Regions from separate parts of the Cellulomonas sp. P4_D11 genome, predicted to be linked through region 2. Evidence: riboswitches for the same ligand, from Rfam matches in the RefSeq annotation. Region 2 holds a riboswitch; each other region holds the start of a gene.
The links. Region 2 has a riboswitch for S-adenosylmethionine ahead of AC1DT4_RS07720 (aminotransferase class V-fold PLP-dependent enzyme). Riboswitches for the same ligand answer to the same signal wherever they lie in the genome.

Region 1 (5,758 bases), on a different contig from region 2:
GCGCCGCCCTCGGTCCTGGCCGCCTTGCGCAGCGCCTTGAAGTACGCGCGGATCTTCTTCGCCGTGGCGCCGTAGTACATCGACTGGAACGACGTCGCCGACACGAAGAGGAACGGGACGCCTGCCTCGGCCGCCATCGCCTTGGCCGTCATCGTCTTGCCCGTGCCGGGCAGCCCCTCGAACAGCAGGCCGCGCCGCGGGGTGCCGCCCATCTGCTCGGCGAACTGGCGGTGGGTCTGGAAGAGGTCGATCGACCGGCGCACGTCCTCCTTGACGGGGTCGATGCCGATGACGTCGTCGAGCCGGACGTCCACCTGCTCGGGCCTGTACACCACGTGCGGCGACCGGGCGGACCCCATCTGGGTCCCGACGAGCAGGAGCAGCAGCGCCGCGAAGAACAGCACCGGGACCAGGACCAGCGGGTCGATGGTCGGCATCGGCGGCACGAGCGGCCGGTTCATGAAGGCCGTGATGATCACGTACGCCTGGAGGGCGAACAGGACCGCGGCCATCCGGTAGACGCGCCGGCGACGGATCCGGTCCCGCTCCCGTGCGATGTCGTGCGCGCCCCGTCGGATGGGGGAGATGATCTCGTCGGCCACAGGCGTGCCTTTCCCTCGGCGCCTGGGATCAGACGACGCTGCGTCGCGGGAGGTGCGATCTGGCCATCGTGGGCCCGACCGGGTGAGTCGGCAAGATCGGACATATCGGACCACCCGAACGGTCCAACGCTCACCCGTCCGAGCGCAGCGTCCTGCGGAGGGTCTCGACCTCCACGTCGCCCAGCCCGAGCCCGTCGCGCAGGTAGGCGTCGAACGTCCCGAACCGCTCGTGCAGCTGGTCGAGCGCGGCCTGCAGGTACTCCGCGCGCACCTCCAGCAGCGGCCGCAGGAGCTCGGGGTCGCCGCCGGCCGACGCCAGCTGCTGCAGGAGCGGCGCGAACGTCTCTCGGACCGCCGGGTTGACCGCGAGGAACTCGTCCATCGCGCCCGCCTCGTCGACGCCCGCCGCGAGCAGCAGGATCGTCGCGGCCCACCCGGTGCGGTCCTTGCCCGCGGTGCAGTGGAAGAGCACGGGCGTGCGGGTGGGGTCGACGACCGTCCGCACGAACGCCGCGTACGCGGTCCTGGCGGTGTCGCCGACGACGAGGTGCCGGTAGACGGCGACCATCTGCCCGGCGAGGTCGAGCTGGGCCAGCGCGTCGAAGCCGCCGCCGCCCAGCAGCTCCGGCAGCTGGGCGGCCGCACCGCTCGGCAGGTCCGCGAGCGCGTCGAGCACGAGCAGCGTCGCCCCCGCGGGCAGCTGGTCCGGCCGACCCGACCGCTCGTCCTGCGTGCGGAGGTCGACCACGGTGCGGATCGCAAGACTCGCCAGCGACGGGTCCGTCGCGACCGCGGTGTCCGCGAGCTCGGCCGACCGGTAGGCCACCCCCGTCGCGACCGTGCCGCCGTCGGCGGTCGGACGCCCGCCGATGTCGCGCAGGTTGGTCACGGCGGGCGAGAGCAGGATGTGCGCGTCGATGGTCACGACGAGCAGCCTGCCGGAGCGTGCCGCAGGCGCGCCACCTGCAGCCGCAGGTAGTCCCGCTCCGCCAGGCTCGTGGTCCCCCGGGACGCCGCGAGCAGCTGCTCGGCGGCCTCGTCCGGCCGGCCCGCCCGCTCGAGCAGGTGACCGCGCACCGCGGCGAGGCGGTGGTGACCCGCGAGCGGCCCGTCGAGCTGGTCCAGCAGCGCGAGGCCGGCCTCCGGGCCGTGGACCATCGCCAGGGCGACCGCCCGGTTCAGGGTCACCATCGGGTTGCCGGTCATGCGCTCGAGCAGGCCGTACAGGGCCAGCAGCTGGGGCCAGTCGGTCTCGTCGGCGGTCGGCGCCTCGTCGTGCACCGCCGCGATCGCGGCCTGCAGCTGGTACTCGCCGACCGTGCCGCGCGCCAAGGCCCCCTCGACCAGCGCCACGCCCTCGTCGATCATCGCGCGGTCCCACCGGCTCCGGTCCTGGTCCGGGAGCGCGACGAGCTCGCCGTGCGGGCCGGTGCGCGCGGGGCGGCGGGCGTCGGTGAGGAGCACGAGCGCGAGCAGGCCGGCCACCTCGGCGTCGTCGGGGAGGCTCGCGTGCAGGTCACGGGTCAGCCGCAGCGCCTCGACGGCCAGGTCGGCGCGGGCGACCGCCGTCCCCGTGCTGCTGGCGTAGCCCTCGTTGAACATCAGGTACAGGACGCGGAGCACGGCCCGCAGCCGCGCGGGATAGTCGTCCGCCGACGGCATCCGGAACGGGCCGGCCAGCTCCCGCAGCGTCCGGCGCGCCCGGCTGAGCCGCTGGGCCATCGTCGGCTCCGGCACCACGAACGCCCGCGCGATCTCGGCCGTGGTCAGCCCGCCGACCGAGCGCAGCGTGAGGGCGATCGCCGACGGAGCGCTGAGCGCGGGGTGGCAGCAGCCGAAGAGCAGGAGCAGCGAGTCGTCGGCCTGGAGCGCGCCGCCCGCCAGGTCCATGGTGGCGACGAGCTCCTCGCGCCGCCGCCGGGCGTCCTCGCTGCGGTAGCGGTCCACCAGCTTGTTGTTGCCGACCACGACGAGCCACGCGTGCGGGTTGTCGGGCACGCCGCGCTCGGGCCACTGGGTGGTGGCGGCCAGCAGCGCCTCCTGCAGGGCGTCCTCGGCATCCGCGAGGTCCCCGGACCGCCGGACCAGCACGCCGAGGACCTGCGGCGCGAGCGCGCGCAGCAGGTCGTCCACGGTCGGGGCGGGCGGGTCAGTCAGGGTCCGGCGCATTCATCAGGGCGCGGACCTCGAACTCCTGCCGCAGCGGCACGCCGCCCGGCCCCGGGGCGGCCGACGCCTGCGCGGCGATCGCGATGGCCCGGGCCTCGTCCTCCACGTCGACCAGCCAGTAGCCCGCGAGGAACTCCTTCGACTCGGCGAACGGGCCGTCGACCACCTCGGGGGCGGACACGCCGTCCGACCGCACGAACTTCGCGGTGTCCGGCCACGCCAGCCCCTGGCCGTCGACGAGCTCGCCGGCGGCCACCAGCTCGGCGCCCAGGTCGTGCTGGAACTGGATGTGTCGCCGGACGTCCTCGGGCGCCCAGGTGTCGATCGACGGGACGCCCTCGAGGTAGTACTTCATCATCAGCAGGTACTTCACGGTGCGCTCCCGTTGATCTCGTGGCCCCCAGCGGGCTCCCGTCCACTGGTCGGAGCCGGTCGCACGTTCTCGACACGCATCCTTGCGGTTCCCGCCGCTGTCCGTCATTCGGGATTCTCCGGAGAAGCCCTTGCCGGGCCGCCGCCCGTTGCTACAACTCCGCCCAGGTCACGAGCACCAGCGCGAAGCCCCGGCTCGCTGGTCAGCAACCCCTCCACGACGGGGTGCTCCGGGAGATGACCCGGCCGTACCGACCGGTGCGGCAAGCGTGCAGCGAGAAGGAGCTCCACCGTGGTCCACCAGCCTGCCCCCTCCGTCGTCGCCCTCGTGGGCAACCCGAGGCCGGGGTCGCGCACCCTGGCCACCGCCGTGCAGGTGGCGGACCGGCTCGCCGAGGGCGCGGACGTCACGACGGTCGACCTCGCCACGATCGGCCACCAGCTCTTCACGGCCGACCGCTCGCTCCTCGACCCCGCGCTCGCGACGGTCGCGTCCGCGCGCCTGCTCGTCGTCGCCACGCCCGTGTACAAGGCGACCTACACCGGGCTGCTCAAGTCGTTCCTCGACCTCTACGGCCCCGACGGCCTGGCCGGCGTGGTCGCCGTGCCGCTCGTGGTCTCGGGCGGTCCGGCGCACCTGCTCGCCGGCGAGGTGCACCTGCGACCGCTGCTCGTCGAGCTCGGGGCCACCGTCCCCACCCGCGCGCTCGCCCTCACGGAGGCCGACCTCGCGGACCTGGACCCGGCGATCGACCGCTGGCTCGAGCGCGCGTTCGCTCCCCTGCGCGCCGCCCTCGACCCGGCCGTCGTGTCCGCATGACCGCCGAGATCCTCCGCGTGCTCGACGCCGACCTCGCGGAGCAGGACGAGCCGCAGCTGAGCCCCCAGGCCTACAAGGACGTGTTCCGCCGGCACCCCGCCGGCGTCGCCGTCGTCACCCTGCTCGACGACGAGGCGCGGCCCGTCGGGTTCACGGCCACCTCGGTCATCTCCGTCTCGGCCGAGCCGCCCCTGCTCGCGTTCTCGCTGGCGTCGACGTCCTCGTCGTGGCCCGCCCTGTCCCGAGCGCGCACCCTGGCGATCAGCTTCCTGTCCGCCGCCCAGGACGACGTGTCGGCACGGTTCGCGACCAGCGGCATCGACCGGTTCGCCGCCGGCGGCTGGACCGCGTTGGAGACGGGCGAGCCCGTCATCGACGAGGCCGTGTCCTGGCTGCGCGGGCGCGTCGTGCAGCGGGTGCCCGTCGGCGGGTCGTACCTCGTCTCGGTCCGGGCCCTGGAGCACGGCATCGCCGACGACGCCCTCCCGCTCGTCTACCACGACCGCACGTACCACCGGATCGGCGACCACACGGCCGTCTGAGCACCCGACCGCACACCCCGGCGCCCCGGCGCCGGGGTGTGCGCCGTGCCGCGCGGCACCGTCCTTCACAGACCCGCCCTCGCGCCTCCCCGCACCGGAGCGCTCGCGATGGGTTCAGGGATGGGTGCAGCATCCGTGGCCCTGGGGCCTACGAGTCCTGCACCCATCCCTGCATCGACCCCGCCGGCGCACCCTTGCGAGCCCGTCAGCGTCGCTCGGCTGCCTGGGTGGTCCGTGCGAACCGAGCGCGGGCTCCGTCTCGGTCAGGCGCGCGAGGTCGTGCGGGACGAGGCGCCGGCGCCGACCAGCTCGTCGTCGCCGAGGCCCCAGGCGCGGGCGAGCAGCTCGTACGAGCGGGCCGTGTCCGCGGGGTCGTGCGTGATCGTGGTGATGAGCAGCTCGTCGGCGGCGGTCGCGCGCACCAGGGCGTCCAGGCCGCGGGCCACCGACTCCGGGTCGCCGACCAGCCGCGTGTCGATCCGGTCCCGCAGCAGCGCGCGCTCCGACTCGTCGCGGAGCTCCCACGGCGTCGTCCTGCCCGGCCGCGGGTACGGGATCGCGCTCGCGCCGCTGCGGATCGAGAGCACCCACTCCGCGAACGGGTCGGCCAGCTCGGCCGCCCGGGAGGACGTCTCCGCGACGAGCACGTCGGCCGAGACGACGACGTACGGCGCCGCGAGCACGCCGGGCGTGAAGGCGTCGCGGTACGCCGCGACGGTCTCCAGCACGGTCGCCGGGCTCACGTGGTAGTTCGCCGCGAGCGGCAGGCCGAGCTCACCGGCCACCCGCGCGCTCTCCCCCGCGCTGGACGCGAGCACCCACAGGTCGAGCTCCGAGCCCTCGACCGCGGGGCTGGCGACTGCCCGCTCGCCGGCGCGGGCGGTCCCCGCCTGCAGCGCGAGGACGGTGGCCAGCTCGTCCCGGAACGGCCCCGGCGTGCGGCCCGCGGAGAGGAACTGCTGCTGCGCGACGAAGCGCGCGCGGAGGTCGGGGTCGGCGAACGTGAAGGGCGGCGCGGCGGGCACGAGCAGCCCGTCGACCACGCGTGCCTCCGTCGATGTCGCGGGCACCCGACCGGTCGTCGGGGCCGACGCGTCCGGGACCGACGCCGGACCGGCGGCCGGCGCGTCGGGCGTCGGCGCCGCGTCCGAACCGGAGGCGCCCTTGCTCGGCGGCGGGAACGACGCCCGGCCCAGCCCGAGGTCCACGCGACCGGGATGCAGCGCGGCGACGGTCCCGAACTGCTCGGCCGC
Region 2 (5,758 bases):
AAACGAACGCGAGCACGCCGAGCACCCCGATGCGCGGGACGACGGGCAGCTGCTCGGGCTCGGTCACCGGCCCATTCTCCCCATCGTCGCCCGATCCGATCGCGAGAACGTCACTTCGCCGGGAGAACGGCACCTCGAAGTGACGTTCTGGCGGCGAAGTGACGTTCTCGGTCGGGCGGGCCGGGGGGTGGCAGGGCGGCGGTCAGTCGTCCAGGGCCGGGCCGCAGGCGGCTGCGGCTGTCGCGGCCAGGTGGTCCAGGCCGTGCACGGCGAGCAGCGGGCGCGTGTCGTCGACGACCGCCCAGCAGCCGTCGACCACCTCGTACCGGACGGCCGGACCTGACGCGAGGTACGCGGTGAGCGCCTCGACCAGGCGGTCGACGGCCTCGCTCGTCGTCCCGACGCCCACCGACGCGCGGATGGCGCCGCCCGACGCGCCGAGGTGCGCGAGCAGCGGGTGCGCGCAGAAGCGGCCGTCGCGGACGCCGATGCCGTGCTCGGCGGCGAGGTACGCGGCGACCAGGCCCGGGTCGTGACCCGGCACGGTGAACGTGAGGACGCCGACCGGCGCCGCGGAGTCCGGCCAGATGCGCGCGATCTCGACACCGTCGATGCCCGAGAGCCCCTCGACGAGCCGCGCCCGCAGCGCCTCCTCGTGCGCGGCGAGGGCGCCGGCGGGGAGGGCCGCCAGCTGGTCGCACGCCTCGGCCAGGGCGATCGCGCCGAGCACGTTCGGCGAGCCCGCCTCGTGCCGCGCCGGCGCCGGCTGCCAGACCGTCCGATCGGTCCGCACGTCGCGCACCGCACCTCCCCCTGCGAGGTACGGCGTGCCCGTGTCGAGCCAGTCGCGGCGGCCGACGAGGGCCCCCGCGCCGAACGGTGCGTACGTCTTGTGGCCCGAGAAGGCGACGTAGTCGGCGTCCGTCGACGTCAGCGAGAAGCCCCGGTGCGGGACCAGCTGCGCGCCGTCGACCGCGACCCGGGCGCCCTCGGCGTGGGCGAGTGCGACGACCTCGTCGATCGGCAGCGCCTCCCCCGTCACGTTGGAGGCGCCCGTGACGGTGACCAGGGCGTACGGCTGCCGGGCGAGCTCGGCGCGCAGGGCATCGAGGGTCGCGGCCACGGTGTCGCGGATGGGCAGGATCGTCGTGCGGTTGCCGTGCCGCTCGGACGACTGCACCCAGGGCAGCAGGTTGGCGTGGTGCTCGACGTCCAGCACCAGCACCCGACCGCCGGACGGCACGACGCCGGCCAGCAGGTTGAGGGAGTCCGTGGTGTTGCGCGTGATGATCGCGACGTCGTCGGGACGCGCGTCGACGAACCGCGCGATCGTCTGCCGCGCGGACTCGTACAGCGCGGTGGACACCTGCGACAGGTACCCGGCGCCGCGGTGCACGGAGGCGTAGAGCGGCAGCACCTCGGTCACGCGCGCCGCGACAGCCTCGAGCGCGGGCGCGCTGGCGGCGTAGTCGAGGTTGGCGTACACGCGCTGGGTGCCGTCCACGAGCGGGACGGTGGTGGTGCCGCCGACGACGGGGAGCAGCGCACCCACGACGTCGACGGAAGCACACGAGGTGCGCTCGGCGATGATGGTCATGGTGGTCCTCCGACACGTTCCGGGGGGACACCCTCGACAGGTGGGACCCCGCGCTTGCCGAACCCCGGACGGGGCGCGGCCAGGTCGTCACCCGGGGCACCCCACCGCGGAGGAGGGTTGCCGGCCAGCGAGCCGGGGCTTGACGCTGGCGCTCATGACCTGCAACGAGGGTCGCGGCAGCCCGCGGCACCTGTCAACGCACCGCGCGGTTCGTCTCGCCTGACGGGACACCGTGTCCACCAGTTGGTTCGGACCTGCCGACCGCGCGTAGCATCACCGGCACCATCCAGAGCGGCTGAGAGATCTGGCTCGACGACGCCGCAGCAACCCGCGGGCACCACGTGCCCGGCCGAGGGTGCTACCGCCAGGACCGATGAGACGAGGCCGTTGATGAGCTACGCCGGTGACCTGACCCCCCAGCAGGCCTGGGACCTCCTGACGTCCGACGAGACCGCCGTGCTCGTCGACGTCCGCACGGACGCCGAGTGGCGGTACGTCGGCATCCCCGACTCCGCGGCGCTCGACGGGCGCGCGGCCCTGGTCGAGTGGGTCTCCTACCCGTCGGGACGGCCCAACCCACAGTTCCTCAAGCAGCTCGCCGACGCCGGCGTCGGGGCCGGTCGACCCGTGGTGTTCCTGTGCCGCTCCGGCGTCCGGTCGATCGCCGCCGCGCAGGCCGCGACCGCCGCGGGCCTGGGCCCGGCCTACAACGTGCTCGAGGGCTTCGAGGGTGACGTCGGCCCCGACGGTCACCGCGGTCACTCCGGCTGGCGCGCCGCCGGCCTGCCGTGGCGGCAGGCGTGAACCCCCGGCGCGTCCCCGGCCCCGGCGACTGGGACGACCGCCGCGCCCCGCGCACCGACCTGCGGCCCGACACCCTCGCCGTGCGCGGCGGGCTGGTCCGCTCGCAGTTCCAGGAGACCTCCGAGGCGATCTTCCTGACGCAGGGGTACGTCTACGACGCCGCCGCGGAGGCCGAGGCCGCGTTCGCCGGCGAGGCCGACCGGTTCCTCTACAGCCGCTACAACAACCCGACGGTGTCCACGTTCGAGGAGCGCCTGCGGCTGCTCGAGGGCGCCGAGGCGGCGTTCGCGACGGCGTCGGGCATGTCCGCGGTGTTCACGTCGCTCGCCGCGCTCGTGCAGTCGGGGTCGCGCATCGTGTCCGCGCGCGCGCTGTTCGGGTCGACCGTCGTGATCTTCGAGGAGATCCTGGCCAAGTGGGGCGTGCGCACCGACTACGTCGACGGGCACGAGCTCTCGCAGTGGGAGGAGGCGCTCTCGACGCCGGCGGACGTCGTGTTCTTCGAGACGCCGTCCAACCCCATGCAGGACCTGGTCGACATCGCCGCCGTCAGCCGGCTGGCGCACGCCGCCGGCGCGACCGTCGTCGTCGACAACGTGTTCGCCACCCCGGTGCTCTCGCGGCCCCTCGAGCTCGGCGCGGACGTCGTCGTGTACTCGGCGACCAAGCACATCGACGGCCAGGGGCGGGTGCTCGGCGGCGCGATCCTGGGCACCGACGAGTACATCCACGGGCCGGTGCAGACGCTCATCCGGAACACCGGGCCGTCGCTGTCGGCGTTCAACGCGTGGGTGCTGCTCAAGGGCCTCGAGACGCTGTCGCTGCGCGTGCGGCACCAGACGGCGTCGGCCCTGCAGGTGGCGACCTGGCTCGAGCAGCAGCCCGGCGTGTCGCTGGTCCGCTACCCGTACCTGGCGAGCCACCCGCAGCACGAGCTCGCGCTCGCGCAGCAGTCCGGCGGCGGGACCGTCGTGACGTTCAACCTCGCAGTGCCGGCGGGCGCGCAGCCCGACGTCGCCAAGAAGGTGACGTTCGGCGTGCTCGACGCGCTGCGGATCGTCGACATCTCCAACAACCTCGGCGACGCCAAGTCGATGGTCACGCACCCGGCGACGACGACGCACCGCAAGCTGGGCCCCGAGGGGCGCGCGGCCGTCGGCATCGGCGAGTCGACCGTGCGGCTGTCGGTGGGCCTCGAGGACCCGGCGGACCTCATCGACGACCTGACGCAGGCGCTCGACACACTGGGGTGACACCTCCCTGATCCCGCCGTCGGGAGCGGAACACTGGCGGCGTGAGCAACTCGTCGTCGCTGGTCCGACTCCTGGTCGGAGTGCTGGCCGGGGTGGTCGTCGCCGCCGTCGTCGGCTGGACGTCGGCGGTCGCCGCGGTCCTCGCCGGCTGGGCGACCGTGGCCGCGGTGTTCGTCGTGTGGACCTGGGCGGCGGTCGCGCCGATGGGTCCCGACGACACCGCGTCGCACGCCACGCGCGAGGAGCCCACCCGGTTCGGCGCGCACGCCGTCGTCCTCGCCGCGGCGCTGGTCACCCTGGTCGGGGTCGTCGTCGTGCTGGTCGAGAAGGAGATCGGCCAGCTGCTGCCGACGATCGCCGTGCTCGCCAGCGTGCTGGCGTCGTGGGCCGCGATCCACACGGTGTTCGCGCTGCGGTACGCGCGCATGTACCTGACCGACGGCGCCGGTGGGATCGACTTCCACATGCGAGAGGCGCCGCGGTACACCGACTTCGCGTACGTCGCCGTGACCGTCGGCATGAGCTTCGCCATCTCCGACACCGACCTGGGCTCGTCGTCGATGCGCCGGACCGCGCTCGGGCACGCGCTGCTCAGCTACCTGTTCGGGACCGTGATCATCGCGCTGCTGGTCAACCTCGTCGCGTCGATGTGACCGCTCAGAGCCGGACGGTCTCGTTCTCGCCGCCGTCGTAGCGCTCGCCGGTCACCTTGGCCTTGACCAGGCTGAACGCGGTGGTCAGGCGGCCGCCCTTGGCGTGCCAATACTCCGCCGTCTCCCCGCGGAGCACGACCAGGACCACGCCGGGAGTCTCCGGACCGTCGGGGAACCAGGCCTCGGCGGAGGTGCCCCACAGCTCCTTGATCTTGGCGCGGTCGCGGACCACCTCGGCGCGACCGGAGACCGAGACCCAGGCCGTCGAGTCCGCGAAGGCCGCGTTGGCGGGGCTGCCGCCCTCGACCTCGTGCACCTTGTGGCTGCCCTCCTCGGCGAAGAACCACAGGTCCCCGTCGAAGTCCACGTCCTGCACACCCATGGGCCGGCTCACCAGCGAGCCGTCCGCCGACACCGTGGTGAGCATCGCGATCCGCGCGTCCTTGATCAGTCCCGCGACCTTGGCCTGCTGGTCCTCGTTCGTCATGCGTTCCTCCTCGGGTGGCACGCCCGCGGGGCTGCTGATCGCGGCGGCCGGGCCACCGTAGGCACGCCGCGCCGGTACCGCATGTCGGAGGTGCGCGGGATGCTCGGTCCATGACGGACAGCGACTACGACGCGATCGCCGACGACCTGGTCGCGCGCGGCGCGACGCGCGCGCAGATGATGGGGCGCCCGATCCTCAAGGTGGGCTCCACCATGTTCGCCGGGCACGTCGGCGGCGACCGGTTGGTGGTCAAGCTCGGCCGGAACAGCGCCGAGCACGCGGAGGCGCTGGCGCTGCCCGGGGCGGCGGTGTGGTCACCGGGCGACAGCGGGCGCCTGTTCTACGACTGGGTCGCGCTGCCCGCCTCGGCCGAGGACGAGTGGATGAGGTTCGCGGAGATCGCGCGGCTGCGCGCGTCGAAGGCCTAGAGCACCCACTGCTCCCCGGCCTCGATCGCCACGGTCAGCACGTTCTCCGGCGGCGGGATCGGGCAGGTGGCGAACTGCGTGAGGCCGCAGGGCAGGTTCGAGGCGCGGTTGAGATCGAGCGTGACCGTGCCGTCGTCGGCCACTGGGCCCAGCGCGAGGGTGCGCGCGGCGGGGTAGGTGGTGACGCCGCTCGTCGCGTCCCGGAACAGCACGCTGAGCCCGCGGGCGCCGCCGTCGAACACGATGAGCGCCTGCGGGACCCCGGAGACCTCGAAGTGCACGGTGCCGACGGCGGTGTGGTGGTGCTCGAGCCCGTCGACGACCGCACCCGTGGTGACCGTGCGGCGCTCGTCGTACGGCTCGAACCGGCCGGTCAGCACCCAGTCCGGCGACGGGTCGTAGGCCGGGATGCCGTCGAACGCGGCGAGCTGCGGGGCTGCCGGGTCGTGCACCCGGACGATCGCGTGACCGGTGCGGCGGGCCACCTCGAGGAGGAGGTCACCGGCACGGACCGACAGGCCGGGCGCGCCCTCGAC
Region 3 (5,758 bases), on a different contig from region 2:
GTGCCAGATGCGGAACGGGCCGTCGTACGGCCGGGGCAGCGTGGTGGCGTCGGACAGCGGCGCGTGGAACCGGCCCTCCCAGTCCACGTGCTCCTGGCCCAGGAGCAGCCGCAGCAGCTCGTAGTTCTCCTCGAGGTACTCGTACTGATGGGCCAGCTCGAGCCCGAACAGCGGGAAGTGCTTGTCCTCGTTGCCCTTGCCGATGACGATCTCCAGCCGGCCGCGGGAGAGCAGGTCGATGGTTGCGTAGTCCTCGGCGACCCGGACCGGGTCGAGCAGGCTGAGCACCGTCACGCCGGTGCTGAGCAGGATGCGGTCCGTGGCCTGGGCGAGCGCGCCGAGCAGCACGGTCGGGGACGAGGACAGGAAGTCGCCCGCGTGCCGCTCCCCCACGGCGAACGCGTCGAGCCCGAGCTCCTCCGCCAGGACGGCCGTCTCGACGACGCGCTCCAGCCGGGTCGACGGGTCGAGCAGCTCGCCGGTGACGGGGTGCGGGCCGTGCGGGACGATGTCGAGGACCTGGAACTTCACGGGCGTGCTCCTTGGGTGAGGGGTGCGAGGTCGTAGCCGAAGGCGAGCAACGTGCCGCCGTGGACCACCCGGGTCTCCCGGTCGGTCAGCCGGACGAAGCCCAGCCGCTGGTAGAGCGCGTGCGCGCCGGTCATCTGCGGGCCGGAGTTCATGACGACCCGGTCGAGGTCGCGCTGCCGGGCGAGCGCGATGACGTGCTCGGTGAGCAGCGCCCCGATCCCTCGCCGGCGGGCGGCGGGGTCGACCGCGAGCAGGCGGAAGTCGAGCTCGCCGGCACGCCCCAGCTCGGAGATGTGCCGGCCGGGCCGCGGGGTGGTGACCGTGCCGAGCAGCTCCCCCGTGGTCAGGTCCTCGGCCACCCAGACCTCGTGCTCGCGCGCCCGGGTGCCGACGTCCGCGAGCGACGCCCGGTAGTCGTCGGGAAGCTCGTAGTCGTGGCCGTAGGCGTCGACCGACAGCCGCCCGACGAGGTCGTGCTCGTCAGGCCCCACCAGGCGGATCCGCACCCCGCTCATGCGAAGTACCCCGTCACGTCCAGGACGCCGCCGGCTTCCTCGAAGTCCTGCCGGACCGCCGCACGCAGGGTCGGGTCGGCCAGGTAGTCCAGCGCGGTGAGCGCGAGCCCCACGGCGCCGTCGATCGCGGCCGAGTCGCCGCGCGGCCCGCCGGCCGCGTCGGCGAACTCGCGGGTGTGCAGCGCGACGTCCGGGCCGCTCACGGCGATCATCGGGTGGATGCCCGGCAGGCGGACGCTCACGTTCCCGAAGTCGGTCGAGGCCGCGAGGATCTCGGGCACCACGCCGCCCGCGAGGACGGTGCGGCCCTGGCCCGCCTGGTGCACCGCCCAGCGCTCGGCGAGCGGTCCGTTGGTACGCACCGGCAGCGTGAACGGCGCGGCGTCCCACACGAGCTCGGCCGTCGTGCCGGTGGCCAGCGCGGCTCCCCGGGCGATGTCCGCGAGACGCTCCGACAGGTCCTTGAGCGTGGCCGGGCTCGCCGACCGCACGTAGTACTCGACGGTCGCCCGCTCGGGCACGACGCTCGGCCGGGTGCCGCCCTCCAGCACCACGCCGTGCACGCGGTCGCTCGGCGGGAGGTGCTGACGCAGCATCGCGACGGCCTGGTAGTTCAACGCCACGGCGTCCAGAGCGTTGCGGCCCATGAACGGGCTGGCCGACGCGTGCGCGGCAACCCCGCGGTACGTCACGCGGAGCTGCCGCCGGCCGAGGAACGGGTGGTCGACGACGTCGTAGCCGAACGGGTGGACCATGATCGCGGCGTCGACCCCCGCGAAGAACCCGTTGCGCGCCAGGATCTCCTTGCCCGAGCTGCCCTCCTCCGCGGGCGTGCCCAGCAGCAGCACCCGGCCGGGCAGCTCGAGCCCGTCCGCGACAGCCTGCCGCAGCGCGAGGAACGCTCCCGCCGCCGCGCCCACGATCAGGTGATGGCCGCACGCGTGACCGAGGCCGGGCAGGGCGTCGTACTCGGCGAGGATCGCGATCGTCGGGCCGGCCTCCGCGCGCGGCGCGCCGTCGTCGGGTCCGTCGGCGGTCAGGCCGGCCCGCAGCGACGTCGACAACCCGTGCGAGCCCACCGTGGAGGGCACGCCGTGCCGGCCCAGCAGGTCCGCGACCGTGGCGACCGAGCGGACCTCGCGGAACGCCTCCTCCGGGTGCGCGTGGATCGCGTGGGCCACGTCGAGCACGTCCGACTCCCCCGCCTTCGCCGCCGCCCGCACGCGGGCGCGCGCGGGCTCGTCGGCGCCCGCGAACGGCGAGGTCAGCGGCACGAACGAGGCGCGACGTCGCTCGGTGAGCGCACGGAGCTCGTCGAGGAACGCGGTGGACGGGGTGGTCATCCGACGGGCGCCTCGGCCGGCAGCCCGGCGTCCTTCCACGCGGGGAAGCCGCCCTCGACGTGGACGACGTCGGTGAAGCCCCTGGCCCGGAGCTCGGCGGCGACCGGCCCGGACCCGCGCACCGAGCCGCAGACGACCACGATCGGCGTGTCCAGGGACACGACGGGCGCGTGCCTGGTGGCGGCGGTGAGGTCGAACTCCTCCTCGATCGCGTACCGGTCGGCGACCGTCGCGCCGGGGATGGCGCCCGTGCGGGAGCGCCCGAGCTCGCTGCGCACGTCGACGAGGAAGGCGCCCGCGGCCACGCGCTCGGCGGCCTCCGTCGGGCTCACCACGGGCGCCAGGGCCGCGGCCTCCTCGAGGCTCAGGTGCTCGGCCGGCGCGCCGGCGCGGGAGGTGGTGTCGGTCATGGTCGGTCTCCTCTGGCAGGGCGAGGGCCGTGCGCTGGTCAGCGCGGCGCTGGAGGGTCCGGCGCGGCCGACCGAGATGTCAACGATCACTCCCGCGTTCTCACATTCCGGGATACGGGCGCCGTGTCCATCTACTGAGACGTCCGACAGGACCGTTGACGACGGCGGACGGCGTGCCTACCTTCGCCGCGGTCTCGAGCCCCGACGTCAAACCCTGGTTGGTCGGGCAGCAACCCTTCGCGTGACGGGGTGCTCCAGGTGACGACCCGGCACGGCGCCCGCCGTGCAAGCACAGACCCGTCGGACCCGGTCCGGCAGATCGAGGACCTCCGATGCACGCCTCCTTCCGGGACGTGAGATGAACCGCTACGTCGCCACCCGCCTCGGGCAGGCGGTCCTGGTGCTCTGGGCCGCCTGGTCGGTGGCGTTCGTCGTGCTCTACGCGCTGCCCGGCGACCCCGTCTCGCTCATGTACGGGGGCGAGTCGTCCGACGTCACGCCCGAGCAGCTGGACGCGCTGCGGGCGCAGTACGGGCTGGACCAGCCGCTGCCCGTGCAGTACGTGACGCAGCTGGGCGCCCTGCTGCGCGGCGACCTCGGCACGTCCGTCGTCCTGCACCGGCCCGTGGCGGCGCTGATCGCCGAGGCGATCCCGCCCACGGCCGCCATCGCCGGCGCGGCGTTCGTGCTGGCGCTGGTGCTGGGCGGCGGGCTGGCGGTCGTCGCCACCCTTGCCCGCAGCCGTGGCCTGGCCAACGCGCTGCTGGGCCTCCCGCCGCTCGGCGTCGCCATCCCGTCCTTCTGGTTCGGTCTGATGCTCGTGCAGTGGTTCTCGTTCGCGAACCCGATCTTCCCGGCCGTGGGCAACAAGGGGTTCGCCTCGATCGTGCTGCCCGCCGTGACCCTCGCGGTGCCGACCGCCGCGCTCATCGCGCAGATGCTCTCCCGCTCCCTGCGGCACACCCTGGGCCAGCCGTACGTCGACACCGCGCGCGCCAAGGGCGCCGGACCGGGGCGCGTGCACTTCCGGCACGCGCTGCGCAACGCCTCGCTGCCCGCGCTCACGGTGGTCGGCCTGGTCATCGGCGAGCTCCTCGCGGGCGCGGTGGTCACCGAGACCGTGTTCTCCCGCGCCGGGATCGGCCGACTCACCGCCACCTCGGTCGGCGCCCAGGACATCCCCGTGGTGCAGGGCATCGTGCTCTTCGCCGCCGCCGTGTTCGTGCTGGTCAACCTCGCGGTCGACCTGCTGTACCCGCTGCTCGACCCGAGGATCGTCCGGCGGTCGCGGCAGCCGAGGCCCGCCGCGGCGCCCGCCGAGGCCGCGCCGGCCCGCCGGCCCGTGACGGCGGGGGTGTGAGATGACCGACGTCCTCGACCAGAGGCCGGCAGCCGACGACTTCGCCGCCACCTCGGCCGACCGCCTGGCGGACGCGCTGCGCGACCGGCAGGACGCCGCGACCCCCGGACGGCTCGCCTGGGTGGGCGAGCTCGCGCACCGGCCCGGGCTGCTGCTCGCCATCGCCTGGCTCGCCCTCGTGCTGGTGGCCGCGTTCGTGCCGCAGGTGCTCGCCCCCGGCGACCCGCTCACGGGCGTGCCGGCCGACAAGCTGCAGGCACCGTCGGCGGCGCACTGGTTCGGCACCGACCAGCTGGGCCGCGACCTGTACACGCGGGTGGTGCACGGCACGCAGCTGACCCTCGAGGCCGCGCTCGTCGCCGTCGGGGTCGGCCTGCTGGTCGGCGCGCTCGTCGGCCTGGTGGCCGGCTTCGTCGGCGGCCTGTTCGACGATGTCGTGATGCGCGCGGTCGACGTGCTGCTGTCCATCCCGGCGCTCCTGCTCTCGCTCGCGCTCATCACGGCGCTCGGCTTCGGCACCGTCAAGGTCGCGATCGCCGTCGGCCTGGCCAGCGTTGCCACGGTCGCGCGCATCATGCGCTCCGAGGTGCTGCGGGTGCGGTCCTCGGTGTACGTGGAGGCCGCGCACGCGGGCGGCAGCCGGTGGTGGTCCGTCCTGTTCCGCCACGTGCTGCCCAACGCCGCCGGGCCCGTGGTGGTCCTGGCCGCCCTCCAGCTCGGGGCGGCGATCCTGGCCGTGTCGGCCCTGAGCTTCCTCGGCTATGGCGCCCCGCCGCCCGCGCCGGAATGGGGTGCGCTCGTGTCCGGAGGCCGCGACTACCTGCGGACGTCCTGGTGGCTGACGACGCTGCCCGGCCTGACCATCGCCGTCAGCGTGCTGGCCGCCGGCCGGATCTCCCGTGCCCTCGACCGCCCGGACGGAGGTGCGGCATGAGCGAGCGCCTGCTCACCGTCACCGACCTCGCGGTCGCCTACCAGGCCCGCCGCGGGACGGTCCGCGCGGTCCGGGACGTGTCGCTGCACGTCGACGCGGGCGAGACGGTCGCCGTGGTAGGTGAGTCCGGGTCCGGCAAGTCGACCACCGCCGCGGCCGTGGTCCGGCTGCTCGCCCCCGCCGCCGTCATCGACCACGGCAGCATCGACCTGCTGGGCCACGACATGGCGCGCGCCTCGCAGCGCGAGCTGCGCACCGTCCGCGGCCTGCTCGTCGGGCTGGTCCCGCAGGACCCGACCGTCTCGCTCAACCCCGTCACCCGCGTGGGCGAGCAGGTGGCCGAGGTGCTGCGCATCCACGGCCTCGCCGACCGCAGGAACGCCGCCATCGAGGCCGTCGAGGCCCTCCGCCGGGCTGGGCTGAGCGACCCGGAGGTCCGGGCCCGGCAGTACCCGCACGAGCTGTCCGGCGGCATGCGGCAGCGCGTGCTCATCGCCATCGCGCTCGCGGCGCAGCCACGCCTGCTGGTGGCCGACGAGCCGACGAGCGCGCTCGACGTCACCGTGCAGCGCCAGATCCTCGACCACCTCGAGCAGCTGACGACCGGGACCGGGACGGGCGTGCTCCTCATCACGCACGACCTCGGCGTCGCCGCGGACCGCGCG

Region 1: another riboswitch for S-adenosylmethionine. It lies ahead of AC1DT4_RS12880 (NADPH-dependent FMN reductase); the one in region 2 lies ahead of AC1DT4_RS07720 (aminotransferase class V-fold PLP-dependent enzyme).
Region 3: another riboswitch for S-adenosylmethionine. It lies ahead of AC1DT4_RS18980 (ABC transporter permease); the one in region 2 lies ahead of AC1DT4_RS07720 (aminotransferase class V-fold PLP-dependent enzyme).

What each region holds. Positions count from the first base shown of each region.
Region 1 covers NZ_JBFUIK010000018.1:51,254-57,011, forward strand. Annotated here, with positions in the region: gene AC1DT4_RS12860 (AAA family ATPase) at 1-602, opposite strand, end outside; gene AC1DT4_RS12865 (tyrosine-protein phosphatase) at 733-1,527, opposite strand; gene AC1DT4_RS12870 (RNA polymerase sigma factor) at 1,524-2,771, opposite strand; gene AC1DT4_RS12875 (YciI family protein) at 2,752-3,144, opposite strand; SAM riboswitch class IV at 3,311-3,419, shown strand; gene AC1DT4_RS12880 (NADPH-dependent FMN reductase) at 3,436-3,963, shown strand; gene AC1DT4_RS12885 (flavin reductase family protein) at 3,960-4,505, shown strand; gene AC1DT4_RS12890 (LLM class flavin-dependent oxidoreductase) at 4,769-5,758, opposite strand, start outside.
Region 2 covers NZ_JBFUIK010000009.1:46,368-52,125, reverse strand. Annotated here, with positions in the region: gene AC1DT4_RS07725 (YrdB family protein) at 1-67, opposite strand, end outside; gene AC1DT4_RS07720 (aminotransferase class V-fold PLP-dependent enzyme) at 203-1,597, opposite strand; SAM riboswitch class IV at 1,643-1,757, opposite strand; SAM riboswitch class I at 1,877-1,977, shown strand; gene AC1DT4_RS07715 (rhodanese-like domain-containing protein) at 1,988-2,401, shown strand; gene AC1DT4_RS07710 (O-succinylhomoserine sulfhydrylase) at 2,461-3,654, shown strand; gene AC1DT4_RS07705 (DUF1345 domain-containing protein) at 3,696-4,307, shown strand; gene AC1DT4_RS07700 (pyridoxamine 5'-phosphate oxidase family protein) at 4,312-4,794, opposite strand; gene AC1DT4_RS07695 (hypothetical protein) at 4,905-5,222, shown strand; gene AC1DT4_RS07690 (DUF1684 domain-containing protein) at 5,219-5,758, opposite strand, start outside.
Region 3 covers NZ_JBFUIK010000049.1:3,510-9,267, forward strand. Annotated here, with positions in the region: gene AC1DT4_RS18960 (LLM class flavin-dependent oxidoreductase) at 1-531, opposite strand, end outside; gene AC1DT4_RS18965 (GNAT family N-acetyltransferase) at 528-1,046, opposite strand; gene AC1DT4_RS18970 (M20 family metallopeptidase) at 1,043-2,389, opposite strand; gene AC1DT4_RS18975 (rhodanese-like domain-containing protein) at 2,386-2,799, opposite strand; SAM riboswitch class IV at 2,990-3,097, shown strand; gene AC1DT4_RS18980 (ABC transporter permease) at 3,158-4,159, shown strand; gene AC1DT4_RS18985 (ABC transporter permease) at 4,161-5,093, shown strand; gene AC1DT4_RS18990 (dipeptide ABC transporter ATP-binding protein) at 5,090-5,758, shown strand, end outside.